DNA from 4 places in the Streptomyces sp. NPDC127114 genome. Region 4 is predicted to be linked to each of the others. Evidence: riboswitches for the same ligand, from Rfam matches in the RefSeq annotation. Region 4 holds a riboswitch; each other region holds the start of a gene.

Region 1 (7,620 bases), on a different contig from region 4:
GGGAGGGTGCGGGCGACGGCCTCCATGGCCGCCCAGAACGGGGCCTGTCGCATGCCCGCGACGACCTCGTCGGGGAGTCCGACCGCCGCCGTCATGAAGTGGGCGACGGCGTCCCCGTACGCCTCCTTCGCCACCAGCTCCGTCAGGTGCTCGACGTAGTCGGCGGGCAGCGGCGGGCGGCTGTCGTCGGTGACGAACGGCGGCTCGTAGAGGGCGAGTCGGGAGACGGCGCTGCCCCGGGCGGTGGCCTCCAGGGCGAGGACGGCGCCGGAGGACATGCCGAAGACCATGGCCGAGCCGCCGGCCGGTCCCTGGATCAGCGCGTCCAGGTCCTCCACCTCGCGCCCCACCTCGTACGGCCCGCTGTCGCCGCTGTCGCCGCGGCCCCGGCGGTCGTAGGTGATGACGGTGAAGCGTTCGGCGAGCAGCTCCGCGAGCTCGGCGGAGTCGCCGCGGGTCATGAAGGCGCCGCCGACGAGGACGACGGCGGGCCCGGTGCCCCGGCGCTCGTAGGCGATGGAGGTGCCGTCGGCGGAGGTGACGGTCGCGAAAGGCGTGCTGATGGACATAGAGGATCCCTTCCCCCGGAGATCTTGGGAACTGGACAGTACAGTACCCACACGAGTACTGGTCAGTCCAGTACTCTTTCGGGTGCGGGGACGACGACGAAAGAAAACAGAGGGGAGCCGGGGATGGACGCCCGATCGGCGCGCAAGCACCAGTCGATCCTGGAAGCCGCGACCGAGGTGTTCCTGTCCAAGGGATACGCGGGGACGAGCATGGACGACATCGCCCGGCTGGCGGCGGTGTCGAAGCAGACGGTCTACAAGCACTTCGCCGACAAGGAGAAGCTGTTCGCCGAGATCGTCCTGGCCACCACCGACGGCATCGACGGCATGATCGACGCCGTGGCGGACATCCCCGTCGACGCGGCGGGCCTGGAGGACGGCCTGCTCCGGCTGGCCCGGCGGTTCACGGTCACCCTCACCCAGACCCACGTGCTCCAGCTGCGGCGGCTGATCATCGCCAACGCCGACCAGTTCCCCGAGCTCGGCGCCACCTGGTACGAGCGGGGCTTCGAGCGGGTCCTCGCCAACCTCGCGGACACCTTCCGGCGGCTCGCCGACGCGGGGCTGCTCAGGATCGGCGACCCGCTCCTCGCCGCCCACCACTTCGCCGGTCTGCTGCTGTGGATCCCGGTGAACAAGGCGATGTTCCACGGCAGCGCCCAGCACGACGACACCGAGCTGGAGCGCTACGCCACCGAGGGCGTCCGCGTCTTCCTCGCCGCCTACCGCTGAGCGGGTCCGCCCGGTCGCCTTGTACGGTCGGAAGGTGAGCAGCACCCCCGGCACCCCCTCCGTACCGCCCGCCCCCGAGCTCTTCACCTGGGAGTTCGCCACCGACCCGTACCCGGCCTACGCCTGGCTGCGCGAGCACGCGCCCGTGCACAAGGCCACCCTGCCCAGCGGGGTCGAGGCGTGGCTGGTGACGCGGTACGGGGACGCCCGGCAGGCGCTGGCCGACCAGCGGCTCTCGAAGAACCCGGCGCATCACGACGAGCCCGCGCACGCCAAGGGCAAGACGGGCATTCCCGGCGAGCGCAAGGCCGAGCTGATGACGCATCTGCTCAACATCGACCCGCCGGACCACACCCGGCTGCGGCGGCTGGTCTCGAAGGCCTTCACGCCGCGCCGGGTGGCGGAGTTCGCGCCGCGCGTGCAGGAGCTGACGGACCACCTCATCGACGGCTTCGCCGCGCGGGGGAGCGCGGACCTCATCCACGAGTTCGCCTTCCCGCTGCCCATCTACGCGATCTGCGACCTGCTCGGCGTGCCGCGCGAGGACCAGGACGACTTCCGGGACTGGGCCGGGATGATGATCCGGCACGGCGGCGGGCCGCGCGGCGGCGTGGCGCGCTCGGTGAAGAAGATGCGGGGCTATCTCGCCGAGCTCATCCACAAGAAGCGGGAAGAGCCCGGCGACGACCTGATCTCCGGGCTGATCCGCGCCTCCGACCACGGCGAGCACCTCACCGAGAACGAGGCCGCCGCCATGGCGTTCATCCTCCTCTTCGCCGGGTTCGAGACCACCGTCAACCTCATCGGCAACGGGGTGTACGCGCTGCTGCGCAACCCCGGGGAGCGGGCCCGGCTCCAGGACTCGCTGGCGGCCGGGGAGACCGGGCTCCTGGAGACCGGCGTCGAGGAGCTGCTGCGGTACGACGGGCCGGTGGAGCTCGCGACCTGGCGCTTCGCGACCGAGGCGCTGACCGTCGGCGGGCAGGAGATCCCGGCCGGCGATCCGGTGCTCGTGGTGCTCGCCGCGGCGGACCGGGATCCGGCGCGGTTCGACGGGCCGGACACCCTGGACCTCGCGCGGCGGGACAACCAGCACCTCGGGTACGGGCACGGCATCCACTACTGCCTGGGAGCGCCGTTGGCGCGCCTGGAGGGGCAGACCGCGCTCGCGACGCTCCTGACCCGCCTGCCCGATCTGCGACTTGGCGCCGATCCGGCGGAACTGCGCTGGCGCGGCGGGCTCATCATGCGCGGACTTCGCACGCTTCCGGTCGAATTCTCCCCCGCCCGCTGACTGACATCTCGTCAATACTGTGATGTTTACGTGATCTGCGCTGCATCAGCTTGTGACTCACGTTCGAATGCCGCTACTTTCACCCGCAGTCTCAGCTGTCACGCGAAAGGGCATTCCGCATGCGCTCCGGAAACGGACGACACCGCAGACCCCGCCAGGCCCCCGCCATCGTCGTCGCCGCGGGTGTGACCGGCTCGGCCCTGGCGTTGCCGCTGCTCGCCACGGGTTCCGCATCCGCCGCCGACGCCGCCACGTGGGACCGCGTCGCCGAGTGCGAGTCGGGCGGGGCCTGGAGCGCCAACTTCGGCAACGGGCTCTACGGCGGGCTCCAGTTCACCCAGGAGAGCTGGGAGCGCCACGGCGGCCTCGCCTACGCGCCGAGCGCGGACCTCGCGAGCCGCGCCCAGCAGATCGCCGTCGCGGACAAGGCGCTCGCGGCCGGCGACAACCAGTGGGCCACCTGCGCCCCGATCGCCGGACTGACCAACGACGGCAAGGCGCCCGGCGTCGACCCGGGTCCCGGCACGCCCGTCGAGGAGTCCACGGGCCCCCGCCCCGAGTCGAACCGCACCGACGGCCTGCCCGCCGGCTCCGCCGGGACCACTCCGGAGCCCTCGGCCTCGACCACCGCTCCGGCGACGCCCGCCACCCCGACGAGCCCGGCGTCCGGCACTCCCTCGACCGGCACCACGCCCGCGACTCCCGCGACGCCCGGTACGCCCGTAACGCCGGGAACGTCCGACCCGTCGGTTACGCCGGGTACCTCGGGAACGCCGGACGCGACCACCGCTCCCGGCACCGGCAAGCACCGGGGTGACGCCGCGACAGAAGAACCGGGCATGACGGACACCACGCCTGAATCCGGACGTCACGCGGCCCCGGATCCGACCGCGGCCGACAAGGCCGGTGAGAGCGCCGAGGGTTCGGTAGATGCCGACAAGACGGACAAGGCGGACGAATACACCGTCAAGCCGGGTGACAGCCTGTCGGGCATTGCGCAGGAGAACGGCCTCGACGGCGGCTGGGCCGCCCTCTACGACGCCAACAAGCAGACGGTCGGATCCGACCCCGACCTCATCATTCCTGGTCAGAGCCTTGAGTTGGAGCTCGACGAGCTCGTGGGCAAGGGGTAGTTCGCGGCTTAATGTCCGTTCTGCGTAAGTGAGACATGGGTCTCTCTTCTCGAACTGGCGTGTCGCGACCGCAAAGTTTGCCGGCGTCGCCCCTCACCTGCGTAAACACCTCCTGACGGGGTGCAAGTAGGGGCGATTTTCCCGGGTTGATGCCCTTTGAACTTCTCCCGGGTGTGTGTCTACGGTCGTGACCGCTCGCCACCGCGGGCCCCGCCGACCGGTACGCCGAATCCTGCCGCCGGACGGAGGGAACAGTCGTCGCGCAAGCGCCGAAGGCAGGAGCGGGGGACCCAAGGTAAGTGCCGGCCCCGGCCGTTGAGACAGACGGCCGACGACCGGCTTGGGGTGAAGCCGCGTGCTAGGACACGCGGCCGGGCAACTCACTCGCCCGAACCCGACAGCTCACCTCGCAGGCGTCGGTGAGGAGAACTTCCATGCTGCTTTCCGGCAAGGGCAAACACCGCCGTTCCTCCAAGGCCACCCGCGCCATCGCGCTCGCCGGTGCCGCCGGCGTCGCCGTCGCGGCCCCGCTGATGGCCGCCGGCACCGCCTCGGCCGCCACGGCCTCCGAGTGGGACGCCGTCGCCCAGTGCGAGTCCGGCGGCAACTGGTCCATCAACACCGGCAACGGCTACTACGGCGGCCTGCAGTTCTCGGCCTCCACCTGGGCCGCGTACGGCGGCACCGCCTACGCCTCCACCGCCGACCAGGCCTCCAAGTCGCAGCAGATCGCCATCGCCGAGAAGGTCCTCGCGGGCCAGGGCAAGGGTGCCTGGCCGAGCTGTGGCGTGGGCCTCTCCGGCGCCACGTACACCGGCGGTTCCGCCGAGAGCACCACCACCGCTCCGCAGCGCTCCACCGAGCAGCCGACGACCCGCAGCGAGCAGCGCCAGGCCCCGAAGCAGTCCGCCCCCAAGCAGACCGCTCCGAGGAAGGCCGACGCCAAGAAGACCGTCACCACGCCGACCGGCAAGAAGGTCAAGAAGGGTGACGGCGAGTACAAGGTCGTCGCCGGCGACACCCTCAGCAAGATCGCCCAGGCGCACGGCGTCAAGGGCGGCTGGGCCAGGCTCTTCGAGCTGAACAAGGACGTCGTCGAGGACGCCGACCTGATCTACCCGGGCCAGCAGCTCCACCTCAAGTGAGCCTGCCGACCCTCCCGCGGTGAGTGACCACCCCGGTCCGGAGTGCCCTTCCCCCGTGCGCTCCGGGCCGGGGTTTCCTCTGCCCCGCACCCTACTCGTGAGTAGGTAAGAGGTCTTTCGCCCACAGATGCATGCCCTTGGGTCCTTTTTCGTCCCAGGGGGCGGGCGCCCGGCTGGCCGGAGCCCCCGAGCCGGTTAGGCTCGTGTCGCAAGGCGTACGAGTCCTTGCCGCATGCGTCACAACCAGCGTCACATCCCAGAAGGAGATGCTCGTGCCGTCCATCGACGTCGTCGTAGCCCGGGAAATCCTGGACTCCCGAGGCAACCCCACGGTCGAGGTCGAGGTCGGCCTCGACGACGGCAGCACCGGCCGTGCTGCCGTCCCGTCCGGTGCCTCCACCGGTGCGTTCGAGGCCCTCGAGCTCCGCGACGGTGACCCCAACCGTTACCAGGGCAAGGGCGTGGAGAAGGCCGTTCTCGCCGTCATCGAGCAGATCGGCCCGGAGCTCGTCGGCTACGACGCCACCGAGCAGCGCCTGATCGACCAGGCGATGTTCGACCTGGACGCCACCCCGGACAAGTCCTCGCTCGGCGCCAACGCCATCCTCGGCGTCTCCCTCGCCGTCGCGCACGCCGCCTCCGAGGCCTCCGACCTGCCGCTGTTCCGCTACCTCGGCGGCCCGAACGCGCACCTGCTGCCCGTTCCGATGATGAACATCCTGAACGGCGGCTCGCACGCCGACTCCAACGTGGACATCCAGGAGTTCATGATCGCGCCGATCGGCGCGGAGTCCTTCTCCGAGGCCCTGCGCTGGGGCACCGAGGTCTACCACACCCTCAAGTCCGTCCTGAAGACCAAGGGCCTGTCCACCGGCCTCGGCGACGAGGGCGGCTTCGCCCCGAACCTGGGCTCCAACCGCGAGGCCCTCGACCTCATCCTCGAGGCCATCAAGCAGGCCGGCTACGTGCCCGGCAAGGACATCGCGCTCGCGCTCGACGTCGCCGCCTCCGAGTTCTACAAGGACGGCTCGTACGAGTTCGAGGGCAAGTCCCGCTCGGCCGCCGAGATGACCGAGTACTACGAGGAGCTCGTCTCCGCGTACCCGCTGGTCTCCATCGAGGACCCGCTGTTCGAGGACGACTGGGCCGGCTGGAAGACCATCACCGAGAAGCTCGGCTCCAAGGTCCAGCTCGTCGGCGACGACCTCTTCGTCACCAACCCGGAGCGCCTCGCCCGCGGCATCGAGGAGGGCTCCGCCAACGCCCTCCTGGTCAAGGTCAACCAGATCGGCTCGCTGACCGAGACCCTGGACGCCGTCGAGCTCGCCCAGCGCAACGGCTTCAAGTGCATGATGTCCCACCGCTCCGGCGAGACCGAGGACGTCACCATCGCCGACCTGGCCGTCGCCACCAACTGCGGCCAGATCAAGACCGGCGCCCCGGCCCGCTCCGAGCGCGTCGCCAAGTACAACCAGCTGCTGCGCATCGAGGAGATCCTCGACGACGCCGCGGTGTACGCGGGTCGCTCCGCCTTCCCGCGCTTCAAGGGCTGACCTGCCCTGACGACGTAGCTACGGGCTTTGCATCCGAAGAATCAAACAGGTAGCAAAGGCGTAGCGAAGCGAAGCGTCCCCGCACTCGGTCCCGTACCGTGTGCGGGGACGCACGTGTGATCAGGGGAGGCACTGGACATGGCCGTGAAGGACCGGGACCGGTTCTCGACCGCGACCCGGATCAGGCTGCTCGGCGAGCAGACCGCCGCCCGTGTCTACCGCTCCCAGACCCGCCGCCAGGCCCGCCGTTCCCGGCTCACCGGCCGCGCGGCCTTCCTCGCGCTCGTCGTCTGCTCGCTCGTGGTGGCCCTCGCCTACCCCATGCGGCAGTACGTCTCCCAGCAGGGCGAGATCGCCGAGCAGGAGCGCAAGGCCGCCGAGGCGGCGAAGCGGGTCGAGGAGCTGCGGGACGAGAAGGCCCGCCTCCAGGACCCCGCCTACGTCCGCCGGCTCGCCCGCGAGCACCTGCACTACGTGATGCCCGGCGAGACCGGCTTCACCGTGAACGACCCCGAGGCCGAGCAGCGGCCCCGCACCGAGCAGGGCGCGTCGGACCGGCCGTGGTACGACAACCTGTGGGACGGCGTGGACCGCGCCGACCGTCCTTGACCCCTCCACTTCCTCAGCAAGGCAGACATGGAAACGCCCCCTCCGCAGACCGAACGCACCGAGCCCACCGCCGCGGACGTCGCCGCGTTCGAGGCGCAGCTCGGCCGGCCGCCGCGTGGCCTGCGCGCCATCGCGCACCGCTGCCCGTGCGGCAACCCGGACGTCGTCGAGACCGCGCCCCGGCTCCCCGACGGCACGCCGTTCCCGACCACGTACTACCTGACCTGCCCGCGCGCCGCCTCCGCGATCGGCACGCTGGAGGCCAACGGGGTCATGAAGGAGATGCAGGCCCGGCTCGCCACCGACCCGGAGCTCGCCGCGGCCTACCGGGCCGCGCACGAGGACTACATCGCGCGCCGCGACGCCATCGAGGTCCTGGAGGGCTTCCCGAGCGCCGGCGGCATGCCCGACCGGGTCAAGTGCCTGCACGTGCTCGTCGGCCACTCGCTGGCCGCGGGCCCGGGCGTGAACCCGTTCGGCGACGAGGCGCTGGCGATGCTGCCGGAGTGGTGGGCGAAGGGCCCCTGCGTGACGCCGTGCGCGGACGAGGACGAGGAGCAGAAGTGACCCGGGTCGCCGGAATCG
Region 2 (7,620 bases), on a different contig from region 4:
GTCGGCGACCGCGACCAGCGCGGGAAGCTGCTCGACCGTGCGGGCCGAGGCGATCGGGGCGGCGACCGTCGGACGGGAGGCAAGCCAGGCGAGGGCCACGGTGGCGGGCTCGGCGTCGTGCGCCGCGGCGACCGCGTCGAGCGCGGCGAGCACCTTCCGGCCGCGCTCGGTCTCCAGGTGCTTCCCGGCGCCCGCGGCGCGGACGCTGGAGACGGTGGCCCCGGGGCGGTACTTGCCGGTGAGGAAGCCGGAGGCGAGACCGTAGTACGGCACGGCCGCGAGCCCGGCCTGCGCGGCGGTGTCGAGGAGCGGGCCCTCGTAGGTCTCGCGGGACACCAGGTTGTACTGCGGCTGCAGGGCGACGTAACGGGCCAGGCCCTCGGCCTCGGCGAAGTCGAGGGAGGCGCGCAGCCGCTCCGGGGAGATGTTGGAGGCGGCGACGGCCCGCACCTTGCCGTCCTTCACCAGCTGGTCGAGCGCGGTGACGATCTCCTCCACCGGCACCGACTCGTCGTCGAAGTGCGTGTAGTAGAGGTCGATGTGGTCGGTGCCGAGGCGGCGCAGCGACTCCTCGGCGGCGGCCTTGATGGTGGTGGCGCTCAGGCCCTTGAACTGCGGGTGGGCACCGACCTTGGTGGCGACGAGGATGTCGGAGCGGTTGCCGCGGGAGGCGAGCCAGCGGCCGATGACGGTCTCGGACTCGCCGCCCTCGTTGCCCTCGGCCCAGGCCGAGTAGACGTCCGCGGTGTCGACGAAGTTGCCGCCGGCGGCGGCGTAGGCGTCGAGGACGGCGAAGGACTGCGCCTCGTCGGCGCTCCAGCCGAAGACGTTGCCGCCGAGGGCGAGCGGGAAGACGTGCAGGTCGGAGGTGCCCAGCTGGCGAAGAGAGGTCATGGGTCGGTCAACCTCCCGCACCACCGGGCCTATTCCGGCGGCACGGAAGGATCATTGCGATCACTGTGATCACTGTGATCACTGTGATCAGACGGTCAGACGGTCCACGCGCCACACGATCAGGCGATCACGCGACCCCGCGCGTCAGACGCTCAGACCCTTGGAGTTCAGCCACGCCGCCGGGTCGATGCCGTCGCCCGACGGCGTGTGCACCTCCAGGTGGAGGTGGGGGCCGGTCACGTTGCCGGTGGCGCCGACGCGGCCGATGGTCTCGCCGGTGCCGACGGACTGGCCGGCGCCGACGGTCATCGACGAGAGGTGGCAGTACCAGACCTCGGTGCCGTCCTCCAGCTGCAGGACGATGCGGTAGCCGTACGCGCCGGACCAGCCGGCGGACTGCACGGTGCCGCCGTGGACGGCCTTGACCGGGGTGCCGGTGGGAGCGGCGAAGTCCAGGCCGGTGTGGTAGCCGGAGGACCACATCGAGCCGGCCTGGCCGTAGGTCGAGGTGATCGTGTACGAGGAGGTCGGCAGCGCGTAGCTGGCGGCGAGCTGGGCGAGGCGCTCGGCCTCGGCCTTGGCCGCGGCCTCCTCCTCGGCCTTCCGCTTGGCCTCGGCGGCCGCCTTCTCCGCCGCGTCGGCCTTGGCCTCGGCCTCCGCCGCCGCCTTCTCGGCCGCGGCCTTCTCCGCCGCTTCCTTGGCGGCGGCGTCCGCGGCGGCCTGCTGCTGCTCGGCCTGCTGGAGGATGCGGGCGCGCAGTGCCTCGCCGGCGTCGGTCGACGTCTTGGTCTCGGTCCGCGCGTCCGCGCCGTCGCCCTCGGCGGCGGTGGTGTAGGTGAGCGCGGTGAGCGGCTGGGCGTTGTTGCCAGCGGTGTCCGCGGCGCCCTTGTCCTCGGCGTCCGAGCCGATCAGGTCGCCGACGCCCGGCAGTTCGGAGGCGTCGGGCAGGTCCAGGTCCGGGAGCGCTATCGAGACCGGCGGCTTCTGCTGGGCGGTGGCCAGGCCGCCGGCGCCGACGGCGGCGATGACGCCGACACCGAGCACGGTGGAGGAACGGGCGAAGTTGGAGCGCTGCTTGACGACGCGGTGGCGTCCGCCGGAGCGGGTCCGGTCCCGCAGGGAGTCCTCGGTGGGGTTCCACTCCTCCGCGACCCCGTCCAGGGCGCCCGCCGCGCCGGGGGCCTCGTAGGAGGTGAAGGGGGCTTGCGGAGCCGGGGTGTTGGACGCCACGGAGGCGCTCTCCTTTCCTTCCTTCTCGCCTACCGGGTTAGCTGACGGGTTCGGAGCAGGAAGGTCTCCTACGGGCCGTGCCGCACGGGTCACACGAGTCGGACGAGTGCGGTGGGGCCCGATTCACCCCAAGTGGTGGTTCCCCGGTTCCCTTGCGGGATTCGGCGCGCGCGCACGGTGCCGTCTCTTGCGACGGCTGGGACGACCGCGCTGCGTTATCGAACGTTAATAGACACGGCCGCCCGATTCCAAGCCGTTCCTCTTGATCATTAGCTGAATTGAGAGGGCATCGCCCCATTTGACCCCCACTCAGAAACACGTCAGCAGCAAACCCCCGATCTGACGTTACGTCAATTGTTATCGGAGGGACACCCACCGACTACGGCCGGTCACCGCCTGCCCGGAGGTCGCGGCGAGACGCCTCCAGCCCCTGCGACCCGCCCCCGCCCGGCGGCACCACCGGCATCGTCCGCCGCCGCTCCGGCTGCCCCGCCGCCCGGCGGCTCACCGCCAGCAGCGCCATGTCGTCCGTCGTGCCCCCCTCCGTGTGCCGGCGCACATCCGCCACCAGCGCGTCGAGCAGCTCGTCGGGCCCCGGGAAGATCCGCCCCGTCAGCCGCTCGCCGGGGTCGTAGAACACCCCCGCCGAGTCCCGCGCCTCCGACAGGCCGTCCGTGTAGAACAGCAGCGTCGCGCCCTGCGGATACGGCGTCACGTCCGCCCGGTCCGGTCCCCCGCCCAGATCCCCCATGCCCAGCGGCAGCGCGGCCTCGCTCGGCCGCAGCGGCTCCACACCACCGTCCGCGTGCAGCAGCAGCGGCTCGGGGTGGCCCCGGTTGACCACCCGCACCACCCGGTCGCCGCCCGGGATCTCGGCGAGCACCGCCGTCGTGAAGCCCTCGAACGCGTCCAGGCCCGCGCGCCGCGCGCCCTCCCGCGCCAGCGCCCGCTCGAGGCGCGCCGCCACGCCCTCCAGCGTCGACTCCTGCTCGGCCGCTTCCCGGAAGGCGCCGATGATCACCGCCACCGCCTCCACCGCGTCGAGGCCCTTGCCCCGCACGTCGCCCACCACGAGCCGCACCCCGTGCGGGGTGTCCTGCACCGCGAACAGATCACCGCCGATGAACGCGTCCGCCTGCGCCGCCTCGTACCGGGCCGCGATCTGCAGCCCGCCGATCCGCTCGGGCGGCGTGGGCAGCACCGCCTTCTGCGCCGTCTCGGCGATCACCCTCGCGGAGGCGAGCCGTTTCCCGCTGCGCCGCACCACCCGGTTGATCAGCACGGCGAGCGCCGAGACCGTGACCACCGTCAGCACCTCGGTCAGCGCCGGGATCGTGTCCGCGGTCCCGTTGTAGAGGTGCAGTCCGATGCTCGCGAGGACCGCGGCGAGCCCGGTGAGCAGCGTCGTCAGCATGGAGAAGAACGGGGCCGCGATCAGCGGCGCCGCCGAGTACAGCGGCGCCGCCGTGTAGGTGGGCGGCGTGGCCAGGTCGTACGCCACGCCGCCGAGGATCAGCAGCGGAGGCAGGGCCCGCAGGAAGCGCCGGGCACCGCGGTACGGGTTCACGCCGCCCGGGCCCTCACCGTCCGCCCCGCCGGCCGCCGCTGCTCGCCGCACCTGTGCTCTCCTGCCCGGTCGGTCGGCCGGTCCGTCCGTCCGACCGCGGCGGCGGACCGTACCGCGCCCACCTCAGGGTGCCGTCAGGCCGTACGGCTCGGCGACTCCTCCTCGGCCGGTTGGCGTACGGCGAGCCGCCCGCCCCGTGCCAGGGCCGCCATGGCCGCCGCGCAGCCGAGGCCGACCGCGCACAGCACCAGCCAGGGCGCCGCCGACCAGCCCGTCAGGTCGAGCAGCGCGCCCGTCCCCAGGTTCCCCAGGGTGATGCCGACCCCGCAGACCGTGTTGTACAGCCCGTAGTGGGTGGCGACCCAGCGGCCCTCGGACAGGGCGACGACCGTGTCCATCTCGAACGGGTAGAGCACCGCGTTCGCGACCGCCAGGACCGCCGCGCACAGCAGCAGCGCGGGCAGCGAGCGCCCCAGCGCGGCCGGCACCAGGAACGCCGCCCCCATCAGGGCGAGCCCGAGCACCAGACACCGCTCCCGGCTGAGCCGCGCCTTGCACCAGGCGGTGATCCTCAGCTGCCCGGCGAGCGCGACCAGCGCCGACACCGCGAACAGGGCGGTCGTCGCCGCCGTGCCGCCCGCGGCGAGCGGCAGCGCCAGGTAGACCTGGAAGGACAGCACGTACGAACCGGTCATGGCCAGCGAGAACAGCCAGAAGACCCGGTGGGCGAGCACCGTCCGGAACTGCCCCCGCGCCTGCCCGCCCGGCCCGCCGGCCGCGCCCGCCGCGCCGCCCTTGTGCCGTACGGGCAGATGCCTCAGCTGTACGAGGGTCAGCGCGGCGAACAGCAGCGCGGCCACCACGCACGTCAGCCGGAACGACACCCCCGTCAGGGCCACCCCGATCAGCGGCCCGAGCAGAATGCCCGCCTGGTAGTACGTGTTGAACAGGGCGAACGCCTCGACGCGCCGTTCCTCCCCCGCCTCCGCCGCCAGATACGCCCGCACCGCCGGGTTGAACAGCGCGCCCGCGAGCCCCGTCGCGAGCGAGGCCGCGATCAGCATCGGCAGCGACTGCGCGAAGGCGAGCGCCCCGAAGCCGGCCGTCCGCAGCGCGCAGCCCGCGACGATCAGCGGCTTGAAGCCGAGCCGGTCGGCGAGCGCGCCGCCGACGAGGAACATGCCCTGCTGCGACAGGTTCCGCACGCCGAGGACGAGCCCGACCGCCCAGGCGGCCATGCCCAGCCCGTCCGCCAGATGGGCCGCCAGGTACGGCATCAGCATGTAGAAGCCGAGGTTGATGGTGAGCTGGTTGAGGAACAGCAGCCGCACGGCCGGTTCGAAGCTCCGCGACCGCTTCCAGATGCCGCCCTCGGGGGCCGCCGAGGCGCTGCCCGCCCGCCCCGTCGCCTGACGGCTCATCGGACCCGCTCCCCGACGCGCCGGGTCCAGCCGCTGACCGGCTCGCCCTCGGCGTAGGCCGCGGGCTCCTCCCGTACGGGACCGTCGAGCAGGCCGTGCGCCGCGCAGAACTCGTCGTTGAAGACGGTGTCGAAGTACCGGTGCGGCCCGTCGGGGAAGACCGCCGCGATCCGGGTGCCGCGCGGCCGGGTGCGGGCCAGCCAGCCGGCGACCAGCGCGACCGCGCCGACGCTCCAGCCGCCGGTCGCGAACTGCCGTGCGGCCAGCCGGCGGGCCGCCCGTACCGCCTCCGCGGGACCCACCCAGTGGATCTCGTCGAAGGCGCCGTGGTCGACGTTGCCGGGGTGGATGGAGGAGCCGAGCCCGCGCATCAGCCGCGGGCCGGCCGGCAGCCCGAAGACCGTGGAGCCGACCGAGTCGACGCCGACGAGTTCGAGCGCGGGGCTGGAGGTCGCGCGCAGGGCGCGGGAGATCCCGGCCGAGTGGCCGCCGGTGCCGACCGCGCAGACCAGCACGTCGACGCGGTCGAGCTGCTCGGAGAGCTCGGCGGCGAGCCCGGCGTACGCCTCCGGGTTGTCGGGGTTCCCGTACTGGTTGGGCCACCAGGCCCCGGGGAGGGTCAGCAGGAGTTCCGCCACCCTGTCCATCCGGGCCTGCTGCCAGCCGCCCTGCGGGCTGGGCTCCGGCACGACGTGGACCTGCGCGCCGTGGGCGGTCAGCATGCGCTCCACGATCGGTTCGAGACCCGGGTCGGTGACGACGTGGACGGGGTGGCCGTGCAGGATCCCGGCGAGCGCGAGACCGAGACCGAGGGTGCCGGAGGTGGACTCGACGATCGGCGCGCCGGGCCGCAGTTCACCGCGGCGGCGCGCCTGCTCGACCATGTGGAGCGCGGCGCGGTCCTTGATGCCGCCGAAGTTGAAGCCCTCGAGCTTGGCCCAGTAGCCGTCGTCCATCCACAGCACGGGTGTGTGGCCGACGGTCTGTTCGGCGACGGAGAGGAGGTTGGCGGGGTGCGTCATGGGGGTGTGCGTCCCTTGGGTGAAGTCCCGCGCGTGCGCGGGCGTGCGGAAGGAGCCGTGGTCGTGGTGGTGCGCGACCCGGCTCAGTTCCGGTTCACTCCGAGGGCGGTGAGCAGACTGCCCGGCTCCGGCCCGGGCCCGGCCCTGCCGCGGACGCAGCGCGCGTGCGGGGCCTCGGGGAACACCTCGTCGTACGCGAGGAGGACGGCGCCCGTGGCGTGCGGCGCCGAGAGCTGGCTGCCGGCGGACTGCGCGGGCAGGTGGGCGTCGAAGGACCAGCCCTCGCCCTGCCGCTCGCAGCCGTGCGGGAGGGCGGGCGCGGAGGCGCTCACGCCCGCGGACCCGGCGGGCCCGGTGGCGAGCGGCAGCGCGTGATGTGCGCCGTGGCAGACGCCGGCGAGCAGGGCGACGAGCGCGAACAGCAGCAGGACGGCGGGCGCCCGCCGTCCTGCTTCGCGCACCGTCACAGCTCGGTCACTCATGGTGTGCGCGAGATTACGGGCGACCCACGAGCCGCGCAAAGGGACATGCGCGCTTTCGGCCACCCTTTATGTGCGGCGTATCGCCGTACCGGCCGGCTGCTTCCCTGCAGGTGCCGGCCGGCTGCTTCCCTACAGGTTCCGCTCGGCGAAGACCGCCATGGCGTCCCGGACGAGCACGGCCGTGCCGTCACCGTGCCTGTCGTAGTTCCTCGTGAAGCGCGGGTCGTCGACGTACATCCGCCCGAGCCCGACGAAGTACTCCTTGCCGGGCGGCGTTGTGATCGACAGCCACTCGAAGTGGCGTCGCGTGATCGCCTGCACCTCGTCGCTGTCGGGCGCGAGCCCGCGCGCGGCGGCGGCGCCGTAGTCACGGGCGATGCCGGCCTGCTGGTCCTGGAAGGCCTTCTTCTCGGCGTCGCTGAGCGAACGCCACCAGCGGTCGCCCTTCTCGTACGCCTCGCGGCCCCAGCGCTCGGTCACCTCGGCCTCGTACCGCGTGTGGTCGAAGCCGTCGAAGACTTCCTCGGCCATGAGCTGTTCTCCTCTCTCGGTCTTGTGGAGAGTGGTCCGCACGGCCTCGATCTGCCGCCCGATGCGCTCGCGCTCCTGCTCCAGGAGGGCCAGATGCGTGCGCAGGGCGGCCGAGGGGTCCCGCTGGCCTTCGAGGACCTCGGCGATGGCGGCGAGGGAGAGCCCCAGCTCGCGCAGCAGCAGGATCCGCTGCAGCCGCACGAGCGCCGCCTGGTCGTAATACCGGTAACCGTTCGCGCCGATCCGGCTCGGCTCCAGCAGCCCGAGCTCGCCGTAGTGGCGCAGCGTGCGGCTGGTGGTGCCGGCCTTCCTGGCGATCTCCTGGATCGACCACTCCATGCCGAGAACGCTAGATCTTGACGTTACGTAAAGGTCAAGCCCGCCAAAAGGGCGAGAAGCGCGAGGCGGGCGGCAGACGCGAGGGAGTACGACGAAGGCCCGGACCGTCGAAACGATCCGGGCCTTCGTGCTAC
Region 3 (7,620 bases), on a different contig from region 4:
CCTGCGCTCCTTCACGCGCCGGTTCCGCGACGAGGTCGGCATGACGCCCGTGCAGTGGCTCACCGCACAGCGGCTGGAGCTCGCCAAGCAGTTGCTCGAGACGACCGATCTGCCGATCGACCTGGTGGCGCACCGGGCCGGGCTCGGTTCGGGGAACTCGCTGCGCGCCCACATGAGGACGGCGTTCGGCGTCTCACCCGCCGCCTACCGTCGTGCCTTCGGCACCTCCGCCCCGCCGCCGCCCCCGACGGCTGCCGCCGATGGCGCGTAGTACGGGCCGGCGCGGGTAGCCGCCAGTGCGTGGCCGACCCGATCGGCCCTGACGCATGCCGGACGAGGAGGGCTCGGGACCATGGCCGGTGACGGTGGCGGCGCGTTCGAGCGCGACCGGAGCTATCTCACGACACGGATCACCGCGGACGGGCGGGACGGCCGGCCCGTGGAGCCCGGACGGTACCGGCTGGTCATCGCGCGGGCCTGTCCGTGGGCGAACCGGGCGGCGATCGTGCGGCGGCTCATGGGTCTGGAGGACGTCCTGTCGATGGGCATCGCGGGGCCGGTGCACGACGAGCGCAGCTGGTCCTTCCACCTGGACCCGGGCGGCAGGGACCCCGTCCTCGGCATCGAACGGCTCCAGGAGGCGTACTTCCGGCGCGATCCCGGCTATCCGCACGGCATCACCGTGCCCGCGCTCGTCGACGTGCCCACCGGCGAGGTGGTGACCAACGACTTCGAGCGGATCACGCTCGACCTGGGCAGCCAGTGGACGGCTCATCAGCGGGACGGAGCGCCTGAGCTCTATCCGGAGAAGTGGCGCGACGAGATCGACGAGATCGCCCGGCAGGTGTACGAGGACGTCAACGACGGCGTCTACAAGTGCGGTTTCGCGCGCGGCCAGGCGGCGTACGACTCGGCGTACCGGAAGCTGTGGGAGCGGCTCGACCGGCTGGAGGAGCGGCTCACGGGGCAGCGCTATCTGGTCGGCGACACCATCACCGAGGCTGACGTCCGCCTCTTCCCGACCCTCGCGCGCTTCGACGCCGTCTACCACGGCCACTTCAAGTGCAACCGGCAGAAGCTGACCGAGCTGCCCGCGCTGTGGGGCTACGCGCGGGACCTGTTCCAGACGCCCGGCTTCGGCGACACGATCGACTTCGAGCAGATCAAGCAGCACTACTACGTCGTCCACCACGACATCAACCCGACCGGGATCGTGCCCCGTGGCCCCGCCACCGGGGGCTGGCTCTCGCCCCACGGGCGGGAGGCGCTGGGCGGGCGTCCCTTCGGCGACGGCACGCCACCGGGACCGCCGCCTCCGTCCGAACGGGTGCCCTCTCCCGCCTGAGGCGCGGGCCGCCCGGCCGTTCGCTGCCCGCCTGCTCCGAGGGGCGCGCCGCCGGTTCCGGAGGTGCGCTTCCCGGGCGCGGGGGGCGTGCGCCCGGATGCCTCGGATGAGGCATCGTCAATCGCTGCGATCACTGGCATGGTCACCGAGAGTGATCCCCGTCGCTCATCGTGAGCGACCGTCGACGAACGGAGTCATGCCGTGGCACTGAACATGGATCAGATCGCGACCGAACTGGAGGCCGCCAATCAGGAGGGCGATCCGGCGGCCGACAACCTGGTGTCCGATCTGATCGACAACAAGGAGGTCGACGGGGTCAACGGACTCTTCCGCACGGTCAACAAGCTGGGTCGCGGCGTGGACCTGTCCCATCTGCCCGAGCGTCTCGCGCAGTTCCTGCACGAGGCCGAGACGGAGCCGCCGGACTGGAGCCCGGCCGACGTCAAGGCGGCGGAGGGCTTCTTCGACCACCACCACGGCACGGCCTCCATGCTCCAGGGCACGGTCGGCCTCATCGGCACCTACCTCTCCCCCACCGGCGCCTACACACTGCGGTCCACCGGCCGCCTGGGCGGTGTGAAGGGCCCGGGCCGGCGGCTGCAGCAGTCCTCGCGGCTGTTCCTCGGGATGGGTGACCGGGGCGCGCTGCGGGACGGGACGCTCGCGGCGACCGTGACCAAGGTCCGGCTGGTGCACGCCTCGGTGCGCCAGCTCCACAAGAAGAGCGGTCAGTGGGACTACGTCAAGTGGGGCATGCCGGTCTCGCAGAAGTACACCGCCGGCGCGATCTGCGTCTTCAGCGTCCAGGTCCTGGAAGCCATGCGGAACCTCGGCATCCAGGTCTCCAGGTCCGACGCGCAGGGGTTCATGTGTTCCTGGCACTACGTCAACCACTACCTGGGCACGCCGGACAAGTGGCTCATGCCCAAGGACGTGGACCTGGTCGACGAGGGCTGGCGCTCCGTGCGGGACACGGAGTGGAAGGAGACCGAGGACGGGAAGTTCATGACGGCCCAGGCCGTGACGTTCTACCGGGAGTTCCTGACGGCGCCCGGCGCCGGTGACGCGTTCGTCCGGATGGTGCGGGTGGCGCTCGGCGACAGGTACGCGGACATGGCGGGCCTCCCGCCGAAGGACGCGCTCAGCGAGGCCGGGAAGTTCATGGCCGCCGGCAACAAGGTCACCAACACCGTCGGCAACCTGTTCGGCGCCCCGGCCGGGCGGGCCGTGGGCGTCAACCCGTACGAGGAGGTCATCGGCGCCGCCTCGAAGATGTTCAACGAGGTCCAGAAGCAGGCGCTCAGGCGCGAGGGCGACGACCAGCCGCAGATGCACCAGGAACTCGGCGACGACCGCTGACGCGGCTCCGCTCCCGGCGGCGGCCCTTCGTCCCGCGACGAGGGGCCGCGAGCACCCGGAACACCTCCATACGGGCGTCGGCACGGCGCGTTCGGCGTGTCGCCACGGTGATGGCGGGGCGAGGAAACGTATCTGTGCCTTCATGACCCACTGCATGGAACACCCGCTGTACGCACACCTGCGCGAGCGCTTCGGCGACGAGTCCGAGTGGCCGGAGGCGACCGGTCTGATCGCTCCCTACCTGCGGATCGTCGTCGAGGCGCTGGGGCCGGGGGACGCCGTGACGTTCCTGACGGCGGTGCGTGAGGCCCTCGCCGAGGAGGCGGCCCGGGAAGGAACGATTCACCTCGGGTTCGGCGCGCACCTCTGGGCGAGACTCGAAGCCGTCTCGTGGGGCGGTTCGCCGGCGAAGACCTCGGCGTGGGAAGCCGCCCTGACCATGCACCGCCTGGCCCGGCTCACGCCGGAGCCGGGCCGGCCGGTCCTGCCGGCCCTCGTCGACAGCGCCCTGCGCGCCTGTGGCGGTCTCCGCCTGGCGGCCGCGCGCTAGGCCGTCTCTTCCGGATCGCGGCCGGGTCCGGCCCAGGCGGGGTCCGGCCCAGGCCGGGTCCGGCGGTTCAGGGCGTGGTCCGCACCGGGAAGCTGGTCGGGTGGCCCTGCTCCTTCAGCCACGGCAGCACCTGCTTCAGCGCCGCGACGGTCTGGGCGCGGTCGCCGCCGCCGTCGTGGAAGAGGATCGTCGGTCCGTTGGAGAGCTCCTGCTTCACCGTGCTGACGATGGCACCGGTGCCCGGCAGCTCGAAGTCCTTGGTGTCCACGTTCCAGCCGAGCGGCCGCATCCCGGCCTCCGCGGCGATGCGCCGGCTGTTCGGGGTGAACGCGCCGCCGGGGGCGCGGTAGTACTCCACCTTGGCTCCGCCGGCCGCCTCCTCGATCATCCGCTTCGCGTCGAGGATCTGCTGCTTCTGGTAGTCGACGGGCTTCTTGTCCATGGTGGTGTCGTGGGACACCGTGTGGTCGCAGAGCCGGTGTCCCTCGGCCACGACCCGCTTGACCAGCTCGGGGAACTCCTTCGCCCGCGGACCGACCATGCAGAACACGGCCTTGACGTCGTTCTCCTTGAGGATGTCGAGCACCTGGGGCGTCCACCGCGGGTCCGGGCCGTCGTCGATGGTGATGTTCACCGACGTGCCGCCCGCCTCGGCGGCGTGCGCGATGCTCTGAGGGACCTTCACCGGCGGCACCTGCGCCGGCCCCTTGGCGTCCCCCGCCGGCACCCGCTGCTCCTGCCGCTCCCCCGCCCGGGCCTCGGCCTCGGTGTCCGTCAGCGCGGCGGCCCCCCACGAGGCCAGACCTATCGCGACCGCCGAAGCCACCACGGCTATGTGTGCGGTGTACTTGCCCTTCAGCCCCATGCGGTGCCCACTCCCAGCGTCTTCGTCCCGAACGGCTCCCGCAGGGGAGGACGGAAGAGACGGCCGGAAGGTTTCATCGATGTGCGGGAACGGCGGGGAACGGCACGGCCGGGCGGCCCCTGAGGGCTGCCCGGCCGTGTGGTGGCGGTGAACCGGTCGGTCAGTACGCGCCGAAGACGTTGTCGATGGAGCCGTAGCGGTCGGCGGCGTAGTTGCAGGCGGCCGTGATGTTGGCCACGGGGTCGTAGGGGTCGTTGGCGGTGCCGGCGACGTGGTAGGCCTGGAAGGTGGGGTCGATCACCTGGAGCAGGCCCTTGGACGGGGTGCCGGCGAGGGCGTTCGAGTCCCAGTTGTTGATCGCGCGGGGGTTGCCGGACGACTCGCGCATGATGTTGCGGTAGATGCCGTCGAACGTGCCGGGGATGCCCTCGCGGGCCATGATGTCGAGGGACTCGCGGATCCAGCCCTCGAGGTTGTCGGCGTACGTGTAGCCGGCGGTGCTCGCGGACGCGGCCTTGGTGGCGGCGGTGGCGGCGGCCTTGACGGCCGGGGCCGGGGCGGAGGCGGCGGAGCCCGTGGTGACGGAGACGCGGGTGGCGGGGGCCGGGGCCGCCGGGCGGGGCGCGGTCCGGGTGGCGGCGACGGAGAGCTTCTGGCCGGGCCGGATGAGACCGGGGTCCTTGCCGACGACCTTCCGGTTGTCGCGGTAGAGCTTCTTCCAGCCGCCCTTCACCCCGTACTTACCGGCGATCTTCGAGAGCGAGTCGCCCGCGACGACGGAATACTTCACCGGCGCGACACCGGAGACCGCCTTCGGCGCGTTCACCGCGACCGACTGGAGGGCCGCCGAAACCGCCGGCTTTGCCACTGCGACGGAGTTCGTGCCCTGCGGAACGACCGCGGCGGCACTGGTGGCTCCGGCCAGTGGAAGCGCGAGGGCGGCGCTGCCGGTGAGGCTCACGGCGGCGATGCCGCGGGTGAGCGGGACGTTCTTGGGGCGGCGGTGCTTGCCGTGTCCACGCATGGCGGGTTCCTCTCCTCCGCCTGCGAGGTGAGCTGTCGGGTTCGGGCAGGAGATGCCCGGCCGCGGCGTGCGCGACTTCACCCCGAGCCGTCCCCGGAGACCGGGACCGGCGGCAAACCTGGGTCCCCCGCTCCTGCCGGATGTGTGGTGAGTGCGGTCGTTCGGACGGCGGCAGGATTCGGCGTTTCCGTCCGGTTGCGGGGCGACGCTATGCGAAAACAAATCCGGAAAACAAGGCGGGAATTCCTCGCGGAAAATTGATCTAGCGGGAATTACGAAAGGATCATTCCGCCCGACCCGTGCTGCCGTACCAACCCTTTTCCGCGATACGGCACCTGACGCTCCGCCAGCAGCGGGAGGGCCCGGTCCGGCGTGATTCAGATCACGCGCGCCGACCGGGCCCTTTACCGGGGAGCGAAATACCCGCTTGCGCCATCAGATCCGCATTCCGGCATTGCAGGGGAATAACCGGACATCGTCCGTTTTGCCCCGCAATGGAGCGCCTCAGGCGCGGCCGTGCGACGCCACCAGCCGTTCCGCGACCGTGCAGGCCGGCTCGCCCAGGAGGATCGTGTAGTGGTTGCAGTCCGGCACGAGCTCGGCGGTCAGGTTCGGCGCCTGCGCGGTCCAGTGGTCGACGAGCGCGGGCGGCAGCATGCCGGGGGCCTCGCCGAGCAGCCCGAGCGGCGCGTGCAGTAGCAGGGCGGGCACCTTCAGGCCCGCCAGGTCGGTGCCGAACGACGCGGCGCCGGTGAGGAGTTCGCGCCCGTCCTGCCGCACCGCCGCCTCCTGGGCCCGGGAGCGGCGGGCGCCCTCGGGGCCGGTGAGGTCGTAGCGGACGTACGACTCGATGTCCGCGTTCCAGTGCGGCCCGAGCGCCGGGTGGGCGCGGAAGAAGTCCACGTAGGCCTGGTCGCTGTCGTACGTCATCGAGAGCCGGGCGAGCGCCGGGCCCAGGCCGGCCTCCAGCACCGCGTCGGGGTCCGCCTCGGCGGGCAGCGGGATCGGCAGGCCGCCGTCGATCAGCAGCAGGCGCTCGAAGAGGCCGGGAGCCCGGACGGCGGCCCGCAGCGCCACGTACGCGCCCATGGACTGGCCGGTCAGGACCACGGGCCCGCCGTCGCCCCAGGTCCGGGCCGCCGTCACGAGGTCGGCGGCGTGCCGGTCGATCCCGTACGGACCGGAGGCGGTCGAGCTCCCGCCGCGGCCGCGCAGGTCGACCGCGTACAGCGACCAGTCCGCCGGCAGGTGCCGGGCGACGGCCGCGAAGGACATCCCCGAGGCCGAGATGCCGTGGGCGGCGACCGCGGTCCGCGGACCCGTGGCAAGCGCAGCGCGCGGAGCGTCGTCCCGTCCACGGGGAGGTCGAGCGGTATCGGTTCCGGGGCCGGCCGCGGTCCGTCCGCACGGGTCATGGTCGCGTCTCCTCGACGTGTCTGGGCTCGGCCGTGGCGCGCGACGAACCGAACTAAGTGGTCAGGGCGTGCTGTTGGGGCGGGTCGACGGTACCTCAACCCGGCGGCGGGCCTTTCGCCGGTCAGCGCGCCGGACCGCCCGGGACGACGAGCCCGCTCTCGTAGGCGACGACGACCGCCTGGGCGCGGCTGTCGACGTGCAGCTTGCTCATGGTGCGGTTGAGGTGGGTCTTCACCGTCGCCTCGCCGATGTAGAGCTGCTCGGCGATCTCCGTGTTCGACAGGCCCCGGGCGGTGAGCCGCAGCACCTCGCGCTCCCGGGCCGTGAGGACATCCAGGTCGGCGACGGGGCCGGCGACCGGCTCGGCCCGGTGCACGTACGCCTCAATCAGCCGGCGGATCACGCTCGGCGCGAAGAGCATGTCGCCGCCGGCCACGGCGGTGACCGCCTCGATCAGCCGCTGGGGCCCGGTGTCCTTGAGCAGGAAACCGGAGGCCCCGGCGCACAGCGCCGCGTACACGTACTCGTCGAGGTCGAAGGTGGTGAGGACCAGGATCCGCGGGACGGGACCGTCGGAGCGGGCCAGAATGCGTTCGGTGGCCGTGGTGCCGTCCATGCCCGGCATGCGGATGTCCATGAGGATCACGTCGGGCCGCACGAGGGCGGCCTGGAGCACCGCGGACTCCCCGTCGGCGGCCTCGCCGACGACCTCGAGGCCGGGCGCCGCCCGCAGCAGGGCGACGAGCCCGGCCCGGATCAGGTCCTGGTCGTCCACCACGAGCACCCGGATGCCGCCGGTGGCCGAACGCGGCGGGGTTCCGGCGGTGCGCGCGCCCGTCACGCCGGCGGGCGGCGGTCCTTCCGCCGGTGGTCCGGCCGGCCGTGGTGCTCCTGGTGGACCTGGTGACGTCCCTGCCGGTCGGTCGTCCTGGCCACGGGAAGTGTGAGGCACACGCGGAATCCCCCTTCGGCCCGAGGGCCGGCGTCCACTGTTCCGCCGTAGAGCCTCGCGCGTTCCCGCATGCCGATCAAGCCGTGTCCTGAGCGTGTCGGCACGTTGG
Region 4 (7,620 bases):
TCGAGGTAGACCTCGAGCAGCTCCTTGAGGCCGAGGGTGAGCGGCTGGCCGTCGACCAGGGCCACGTTGTTGATGCCGAAGGACTCCTCCATCGGCGTCAGCTTGTAGAGCTGCTCCAGGACCGCCTCCGGCACGAAGCCGTTCTTCACCTCGATGACCAGGCGCAGGCCGTGGTTGCGGTCGGTGAGGTCCTTGACGTCGGCGATGCCCTGGAGCTTCTTCGAGCCGACCAGGTCCTTGATCTTGGAGATGACCTTCTCGGGGCCGACGGTGAAGGGCAGCTCGGTGACGACGATGCCCTTGCGGCGCGCCGTCACCGTCTCCACGGTGGCCGTCGCGCGGATCTTGAAGGTGCCGCGGCCCGTCTCGTACGCGTCCTTGATGCCGGACAGGCCGACGATCCGGCCGCCGGTGGGCAGGTCGGGGCCGGGCACGAAGCGCATCAGCGCTTCCAGGTCCGCGTTCGGGTGGCGGATCAGGTGGCGGGCGGCCGCGACGACCTCGGCCAGGTTGTGCGGGGGCATGTTGGTGGCCATGCCGACCGCGATCCCGGAGGCGCCGTTGACCAGCAGGTTCGGGTACGCGGCGGGGAGTGCGACCGGCTCCTGTTCCTGGCCGTCGTAGTTGGGCGCGAAGTCGACGGTGTCCTCGTCGATGGACTCCGTCATCAGCAGCGCGGCCGGCGCCATCCGCGACTCCGTGTACCGCATCGCGGCCGGCGGGTCGTCGTTGCCGAGGGAGCCGAAGTTGCCGTGTCCGTCGACCAGCGGCACGCGCATGGAGAAGGGCTGCGCCATGCGGACCATCGCGTCGTAGATGGACGCGTCGCCGTGCGGGTGCAGCTTGCCCATGACCTCGCCGACGACGCGGGCGCACTTGACGAAGCCCCGGTCGGGCCGCAGGCCCATCTCGTTCATCTGGTAGACGATGCGCCGCTGCACGGGCTTCATGCCGTCGCGGGCGTCGGGCAGCGCGCGCGAGTAGATCACCGAGTACGCGTACTCGAGGAAGGAGCCCTGCATCTCGTCAACGACGTCGATGTCGAGGATTCGCTCCTCGAACGCGTCGTCCGGCGGCGGTGTCTTCGTGCTGCGGCGGGCCATCGCGGCTGCGGCTCCTTCACCAACAAGGTTGATCTGACGCGGACCATTGTGGACCGTGGCACCGACAACGCCGACCGCGACCCGGAAGAGGGACATCGGATGCGGCCGGGAACTTCGCCAGGTGTCGGCGCGCTTGCATACAGTGGCAGGACTTTTCCCGATCGCGATCGAAGGGACATACGCCCATGGGTCACACGGCTGAGGCCGAGGCCGGCTCCGGCGGACTGACAGCGACCGAGCACCGGCTGGCCAACGGCCTGCGCGTGGTGCTCTCGGAGGACCACCTGACCCCGGTCGCGGCGGTCTGCCTCTGGTACGACGTCGGCTCCCGTCACGAGGTCAAGGGCCTCACCGGCCTCGCCCACCTCTTCGAGCACCTGATGTTCCAGGGCTCGAAGCAGGTCCACGGCAACGGCCACTTCGAGCTGGTGCAGGGTGCGGGCGGCTCGCTCAACGGCACGACGAGCTTCGAGCGCACCAACTACTTCGAGACCATGCCGGCGCACCAGCTGGAGCTCGCGCTCTGGCTGGAGGCCGACCGCATGGGCTCGCTGCTCACCGCCCTCGACGACGTCTCCATGGAGAACCAGCGCGACGTCGTCAAGAACGAGCGCCGCCAGCGCTACGACAACGTGCCGTACGGCACCGCCTTCGAGCGCCTCACCGCCCTCGCGTACCCGGAGGGCCACCCGTACCACCACACCCCGATCGGCTCGATGGCCGACCTGGACGCCGCCACCCTGGAAGACGCGCGGAACTTCTTCCGTACGTACTACGCGCCGAACAACGCGGTGCTCTCGGTCGTCGGCGACATCGACCCCGAGCAGACCCTCGCCTGGGTGGAGAAGTACTTCGGCTCCATCCCCGGCCACGACGGCAAGCCCGAGCCGCGCCCCGGCGACCTGCCCGAGACCATCGGCGAACAGCGCCGCGAGGTCATCGAGGAGGAGGTCCCGGCCCGCGCCCTGATGGCCGCCTACCGGCTGCCGCACGACGGCACGCGCGCGTGCGACGCGGCCGACCTGGCCCTGACCGTCCTGGGCGGCGGCGAGTCCTCCCGCCTGCACAACCGGCTGGTCCGCCGCGACCGCACCGCCGTGGCCGCCGGCTTCGGCCTGCTGCGGCTCGCCGGCGCGCCCTCGCTCGGCTGGCTGGACGTCAAGACCTCCGGCGGCGTCGAGGTGCCGCGGATCGAGGCGGCCGTCGACGAGGAGCTCGCCCGGTTCGCCGCCGAGGGGCCCACGCCCGAGGAGATGGAGCGCGCCCAGGCCCAGTTGGAGCGCGAGTGGCTGGACCGGCTCGGCACCGTCGCCGGCCGCGCCGACGAACTGTGCCGGTACGCGGTGCTCTTCGGCGACCCGCAGCTGGCCCTGACCGCCGTCGACCGGGTCCTCGACATCACCGCCGAGGAGGTGCAGGAGGTCGCCAAGGCCCGGCTGCGCCCGGACAACCGCGCCGTCCTGGTCTACGAGCCGGTGGGCGACACCGCCGAGGGGACCGACAGCGACGAGGAAGAGGGAGCGGACCGGTGACCGACGCCGCCACGTCTTTGACCAGCATGACCTTCCACCCGCAGCCCACCCCGGGCGAGGCGAAGCCCTGGGCCTTCCCGGCCCCGGAGCGCGGCGCGCTCGACAACGGTCTGACCGTGCTGCGCTGCCACCGCCCCGGCCAGCAGGTGGTGGCCGTCGAGATCTTCCTCGACGCCCCGCTGGACGCCGAGCCCGAGGGCCTGGACGGCGTCGCCACGATCATGGCCAGGGCCCTGTCCGAGGGCACCGACCAGCACTCGGCCGAGGAGTTCGCCGCCGAGCTGGAGCGCTGCGGCGCCACGCTGGACGCGCACGCCGACCACCCCGGCGTACGGGTCTCGCTCGAGGTGCCGGTCTCCCGGCTGCCCAAGGCGCTCGGCCTGCTCTCGGAGGCCCTGATCGCCCCGGCGTTCGCCGAGACCGAGGTCGAGCGGCTGGTGCGCAACCGGCTGGACGAGATCCCCCACGAGACGGCCAACCCGGCCCGCCGTGCCGCCAAGCAGCTCTCCAAGGAGCTGTTCCCGGCCGCCTCGCGCATGTCCCGGCCGCGCCAGGGCACCGAGGAGACCGTCGCCGCGATCGACGCCGCCGCCGTCCGCGCCTTCTACGACGCGTACGTCCGTCCGGCCGCCGCCACCGCCGTCGTGGTCGGCGACCTGACCGGCGTCGACCTGGACAAGGTCCTCGCCGAGACCCTGGGCGCCTGGAGCGGCAAGCCGGCCGCGCCGCGCCCGATGCCGCCCGTCACGGCCGACGACACGGGCCGCGTCGTCATCGTGGACCGGCCAGGCGCCGTCCAGACGCAGCTGCTCATCGGCCGCGTCGGCGCGGACCGCCACGACCGCGTGTGGGCGGCCCAGGTGCTCGGCACGTACTGCCTCGGCGGCACCCTCACCTCCCGCCTGGACCGCGTCCTGCGCGAGGAGAAGGGCTACACGTACGGCGTGCGGGCCTTCGGCCAGGTGCTGCGCTCCGACGGCGCCGGCAACGGCGCGTCGATGCTCGCCATCAGCGGCTCGGTCGACACCCCTAACACCGGACCGGCACTTGACGACCTGTGGAAGGTGCTGCGCACCCTGGCCGCCGAGGGCCTGACGGACGCGGAGCGCGACGTGGCCGTGCAGAACCTAGTGGGCGTGGCACCGCTGAAGTACGAGACGGCCGCGTCCGTCGCCGGGACGCTGGCCGACCAGGTCGAGCAGCACCTCCCGGACGACTACCAGGCGCAGTTGTACGCGCGGCTCGCCGAGACGGGCACGGTGGAGGCGACCGCGGCCGTGGTCAACGCCTTCCCGGTGGACCGGCTCGTGACGGTCCTGGTCGGCGACGCGGCGCAGATCGCGGAGCCGGTGCGGGCGCTCGGCATCGGTGAAGTGACCGTGGTCAGCGGCTGATTGAGCCGCCGTCACACGGTTTCGAGGACCCTGACGACCTGGTTCGTCAGGGTCCTCCCTTATGTCCGGATTGCTGAGGAGTGTGGTCGTCTGCCCTGTGGCATGTCTTACAAACGTGCGCGTCTGTTTGGCGATTGACAGAAGATCGGCCTAGCGTCGACCCGGCTGTCCGGCCGTTGCACGACGCCGCATCCGCGGCAACGGACAGTCATCGCCGAGTCCCCGCAAGGCGCGAGCCTGGGGAGCCGGGGACCCATGCGCAGTCCCTGGGGTGAATCGGACGCCTTCGCTCAGGCGGAGGGGCCCGTAGGAGACCTTCCTGCTCCGAACCCGTCAGCTAACCCGGTAGGCGAGAGGGAAGGAAAGGATCAGCCACTACATGGCGTTCACCCGTGCCACCGGGAAGCATCGTGGTCCGAGCCGGCTGGCTCGTCGAGGCGCCGGCATCGCCGGCGTGGCGACGCTCGCCACCACCGGCGTGATCGGCACCCTCGCCTCCCCGGCGCTCGCCGCCGACACGGACGACACCTCCCTCGAGGACACCGGCCTCACCCAGGTGATCGCCGAGGACTCCCTCGCCGAGCGCGTCGACGCCCAGGCCGCCGCCCAGGAGAAGGCCGCCGCCGAGGCCGAGGCCCGCGTCAAGGCCGCCGCCGAGGCGAAGCGCAAGGCCGAGGCCCGCGCCAAGGAGATCCGCGAGGCCAAGGAGCGCGCCGCCCGGGAGGCCGAGCGCAAGCGCCTCGCCTCCTTCCAGCTCCCCGTCGCCGGCTCGTACGTGACCACCGGCTACAAGACCGGCGGCTCGCTCTGGTCCTCCGGCAGCCACTCGGGCATCGACTTCCACGCCGCCTACGGCAGCAAGGTCGTCTCCGTCGGCTCCGGCACCGTCGTCGAGGCCGGCTGGGGCGGCGCGTACGGCAACAACATCGTGATCCGGATGAACGACGGCACGTACACCCAGTACGGCCACCTCTCCGCCATCACCGTCCGCGTCGGCCAGAAGGTCACCCCGGGCGAGCAGATAGGCATCTCCGGCTCGTCCGGCAACTCCACCGGCCCGCACCTCCACTTCGAGGCGCGCACCGGTGCGGACTACGGCTCCGACATCAACCCGATCTCCTACCTGCGCGCACGCGGCGTCAACGTCTGACGCGGAGGCATCCGGTACGGGCGTCCGGCACGGGCGTCCGGCACGGGCGTCCGAGGCGCGAATCCCGCGCGGTCCGGCGCGCGCATCCCGCACGAAAGCCCCGGCTCGAAACGAGCCGGGGCTTTTTGCGTTCTTTGTCACCGGGCGGCATCGGAAATTCCGTCGTCCTGCAATAGAGTCGCCGGACAGGCGCCGCCCGACGGGGGTTTAGCGCGGACGAATTCGGAGGTCGGACATGCGCATTCCCGCGCACTCGGTATGCACGGCGATCCGGGACGACATCGTCTCCGGGGTGTACGCGCGGGGCGCCAGACTGACCGAGGAACAGCTCGCCCGCCGCTACGGCGTCTCCCGCGTCCCGGTCCGCGAGGCGCTGCGCACCCTGGAGTCGGAAGGCTTCGTCGTGAGCCGCCGGCACGCCGGCGCGCATGTCGCCGAGCCCACCGTGCAGGAGGCCGCCGACCTGCTCGACATGCGCTGCCTGCTGGAGCCGCTGGGTGCGGCCCGGGCCGCACAGCGCCGCACCGACGCCCACCTCAAGGTGCTGAGGGGCCTGGTCAGACTCGGGCAGGAGCGGGCCCGGAGCGGCCGCGGCGAGGACCTGACGGCGCTCGGCGGCTGGTTCCACGAGACCCTCGCCCAGGCCTCGGGCAGTCCGCCGCTCACGACACTGCTCACCCAGCTGCGGCACAAGATCGCCTGGATGTACGCGCTCGACCCGGCCGAGCGGCCCGCGGAGTCCTGGGCCGAGCACGGGGCCATCGTGGACGCCGTCGCCCGCCGCGACGCGGAACGGGCCCGGGCGCTGACCGCGCTGCACGTGGAGCGCGCGGCCCCGCTGTACCGGCTGAAACAGGCGGACCGGTCACGTGTGAGGGTTTCGCAACATGCCGTAAACAGTTCGGGACCGCAGAATTAACGCGAGGGTCGTATACAAAGAGCCGGGAATTATTGCCCGCTGTTCCGTGCTGCCCTGAAGGGAATTCCACGGCGCTCCGCTCCGATGCCATGACTTCCGAGCGGGTGGCAATACCTATTGCTGAATTCCCGTCGACCGGAAGCGCGCCACGGGAAAGGAAAACGGCCGTGCCTGCCGGAGAACCGGAGGACACGGCCGCTTCGCGATCCGTCGTCGGGGAGGTGACGGGTCAGACGGTCTCGGGAAGCTCCTCGAGACCCTCGGCCACCAGCTTCGCCAGGCGGTCGAGCGCGGCCTCGGCGCCGTCGGCGTCCGAGGCGAGCACGATCTCCTCGCCGCCCTGGGCGCCCAGGCCGAGCACCGCGAGCATGGACGCGGCGTTGACCGGGTTGCCTTCGGCCTTGGCGATCGTCACGGGGACGCCGGCGGCCGTGGCGGCACGGACGAAGATGGAGGCGGGGCGGGCGTGCAGGCCCTCGGCCCAGCCGACGTTGACGCGGCGCTCAGCCATGGTGGTTGCCCTTCAACTTTCAGCGGTTGTCTAGACCAGTCTCTCACGGGTGACGACATGCTCGTACCGACCTTCGGCCCGGGGCCGGCGGCCGATCGGCCCTCCCTACCTTGCACGGCGTGAACCTCGGGCGCGAGCGGTGCGCCGGTGCCGCGCGGGACCGTGCCCCGCACGGCCGGTGCCACTGTCGTACCCCGGCCGTACGCCGCGCGGGACCGTGCCCCGCACGGCCGGTGCCACTGTCGTACCCCGGCCGTACGCTTGCCCCATGCAGAGCGCGTCGGAACAGTCGGGGGAGCCGGAGCACGCCTATCCCGACCACTGGGAAGCGGACGTGGTCCTCCGGGACGGCGGCACCGCGCGCATCAGGCCCATCACCGCCGACGACGCCGAGCGCCTGGTCAGCTTCTACGAGCAGGTGTCGGACGAGTCGAAGTACTACCGCTTCTTCGCGCCCTACCCGCGCCTCTCCGCCAAGGACGTCCACCGCTTCACCCACCACGACTTCGTCGACCGGGTCGGGCTCGCGGCGACCGTCGGCGGCGAGTTCATCGCCACCGTGCGCTACGACCGCATCAACGAGCTGGGCCGGCCCGCCTCGGCACCCGCCGACGAGGCCGAGGTCGCCTTCCTCGTCCAGGACGCCCACCAGGGCCGCGGCGTCGCCTCCGCACTGCTCGAACACATCGCGGCGGTGGCCCGCGAACGCGGCATCCGCCGGTTCGCCGCCGAGGTGCTGCCCGCCAACACCAAGATGATCAAGGTCTTCACGGACGCCGGCTACACCCAGAAGCGCAGCTTCGAGGACGGCTCCGTCCGCCTCCACCTCGACCTGGAGCCCACCGACCGCTCGCTCGCCGTCCAGCGCGCCCGCGAACAGCGCGCCGAGGCCCGGTCCGTCCAGCGGCTCCTCGCCCCCGGCTCCGTCGCCGTGATCGGCGTCGGCCGCGCGCCCGGCGGCGTCGGCCGCACCGTGCTGCGCAACCTCCTCGACGGCGGCTACACCGGCCG

The links. A riboswitch is a leader RNA that binds a small molecule or an ion and turns the genes downstream of it on or off. The one in region 4 is predicted to bind cyclic di-AMP.
Region 1: linked by a shared signal. The riboswitch ahead of ACFVGS_RS08065 (transglycosylase family protein) and the one ahead of ACFVGS_RS25920 (M23 family metallopeptidase) in region 4 are both predicted to bind cyclic di-AMP.
Region 2: linked by a shared signal. The riboswitch ahead of ACFVGS_RS16410 (M23 family metallopeptidase) and the one ahead of ACFVGS_RS25920 (M23 family metallopeptidase) in region 4 are both predicted to bind cyclic di-AMP.
Region 3: linked by a shared signal. The riboswitch ahead of ACFVGS_RS00470 (transglycosylase SLT domain-containing protein) and the one ahead of ACFVGS_RS25920 (M23 family metallopeptidase) in region 4 are both predicted to bind cyclic di-AMP.

Annotation. Positions count from the first base shown of each region.
Region 1 is NZ_JBHXTJ010000005.1:256,580-264,199, forward strand. Features, by position in the region: gene ACFVGS_RS08045 (alpha/beta fold hydrolase) at 1-569, opposite strand, end outside; gene ACFVGS_RS08050 (TetR/AcrR family transcriptional regulator) at 693-1,301, shown strand; gene ACFVGS_RS08055 (cytochrome P450) at 1,336-2,595, shown strand; gene ACFVGS_RS08060 (transglycosylase family protein) at 2,715-3,728, shown strand; cyclic di-AMP (ydaO/yuaA leader) riboswitch at 3,986-4,159, shown strand; gene ACFVGS_RS08065 (transglycosylase family protein) at 4,163-4,873, shown strand; gene eno (phosphopyruvate hydratase) at 5,140-6,426, shown strand; gene ACFVGS_RS08075 (septum formation initiator family protein) at 6,565-7,035, shown strand; gene ACFVGS_RS08080 (DUF501 domain-containing protein) at 7,063-7,602, shown strand; gene ACFVGS_RS08085 (exopolyphosphatase) at 7,599-7,620, shown strand, end outside.
Region 2 is NZ_JBHXTJ010000013.1:149,974-157,593, reverse strand. Features, by position in the region: gene ACFVGS_RS16415 (aldo/keto reductase) at 1-894, opposite strand, end outside; gene ACFVGS_RS16410 (M23 family metallopeptidase) at 1,039-2,124, opposite strand; cyclic di-AMP (ydaO/yuaA leader) riboswitch at 2,136-2,301, opposite strand; gene ACFVGS_RS16405 (PP2C family protein-serine/threonine phosphatase) at 2,504-3,742, opposite strand; gene ACFVGS_RS16400 (MFS transporter) at 3,826-5,112, opposite strand; gene ACFVGS_RS16395 (PLP-dependent cysteine synthase family protein) at 5,109-6,134, opposite strand; gene ACFVGS_RS16390 (hypothetical protein) at 6,218-6,616, opposite strand; gene ACFVGS_RS16385 (MerR family transcriptional regulator) at 6,746-7,486, opposite strand.
Region 3 is NZ_JBHXTJ010000001.1:109,930-117,549, forward strand. Features, by position in the region: gene ACFVGS_RS00445 (GlxA family transcriptional regulator) at 1-271, shown strand, start outside; gene ACFVGS_RS00450 (glutathione S-transferase family protein) at 353-1,345, shown strand; gene ACFVGS_RS00455 (oxygenase MpaB family protein) at 1,547-2,704, shown strand; gene ACFVGS_RS00460 (hypothetical protein) at 2,859-3,254, shown strand; gene ACFVGS_RS00465 (polysaccharide deacetylase family protein) at 3,322-4,119, opposite strand; gene ACFVGS_RS00470 (transglycosylase SLT domain-containing protein) at 4,280-5,143, opposite strand; cyclic di-AMP (ydaO/yuaA leader) riboswitch at 5,148-5,337, opposite strand; gene ACFVGS_RS00475 (alpha/beta hydrolase) at 5,648-6,418, opposite strand; gene ACFVGS_RS00480 (response regulator) at 6,681-7,400, opposite strand; gene ACFVGS_RS00485 (sensor histidine kinase) at 7,397-7,620, opposite strand, start outside.
Region 4 is NZ_JBHXTJ010000029.1:22,922-30,541, reverse strand. Features, by position in the region: gene ACFVGS_RS25935 (DNA topoisomerase (ATP-hydrolyzing) subunit A) at 1-1,103, opposite strand, end outside; gene ACFVGS_RS25930 (M16 family metallopeptidase) at 1,289-2,635, shown strand; gene ACFVGS_RS25925 (M16 family metallopeptidase) at 2,662-4,029, shown strand; cyclic di-AMP (ydaO/yuaA leader) riboswitch at 4,232-4,396, shown strand; gene ACFVGS_RS25920 (M23 family metallopeptidase) at 4,409-5,179, shown strand; gene ACFVGS_RS25915 (GntR family transcriptional regulator) at 5,415-6,098, shown strand; gene ACFVGS_RS25910 (HPr family phosphocarrier protein) at 6,328-6,609, opposite strand; gene ACFVGS_RS25905 (GNAT family N-acetyltransferase) at 6,878-7,620, shown strand, end outside.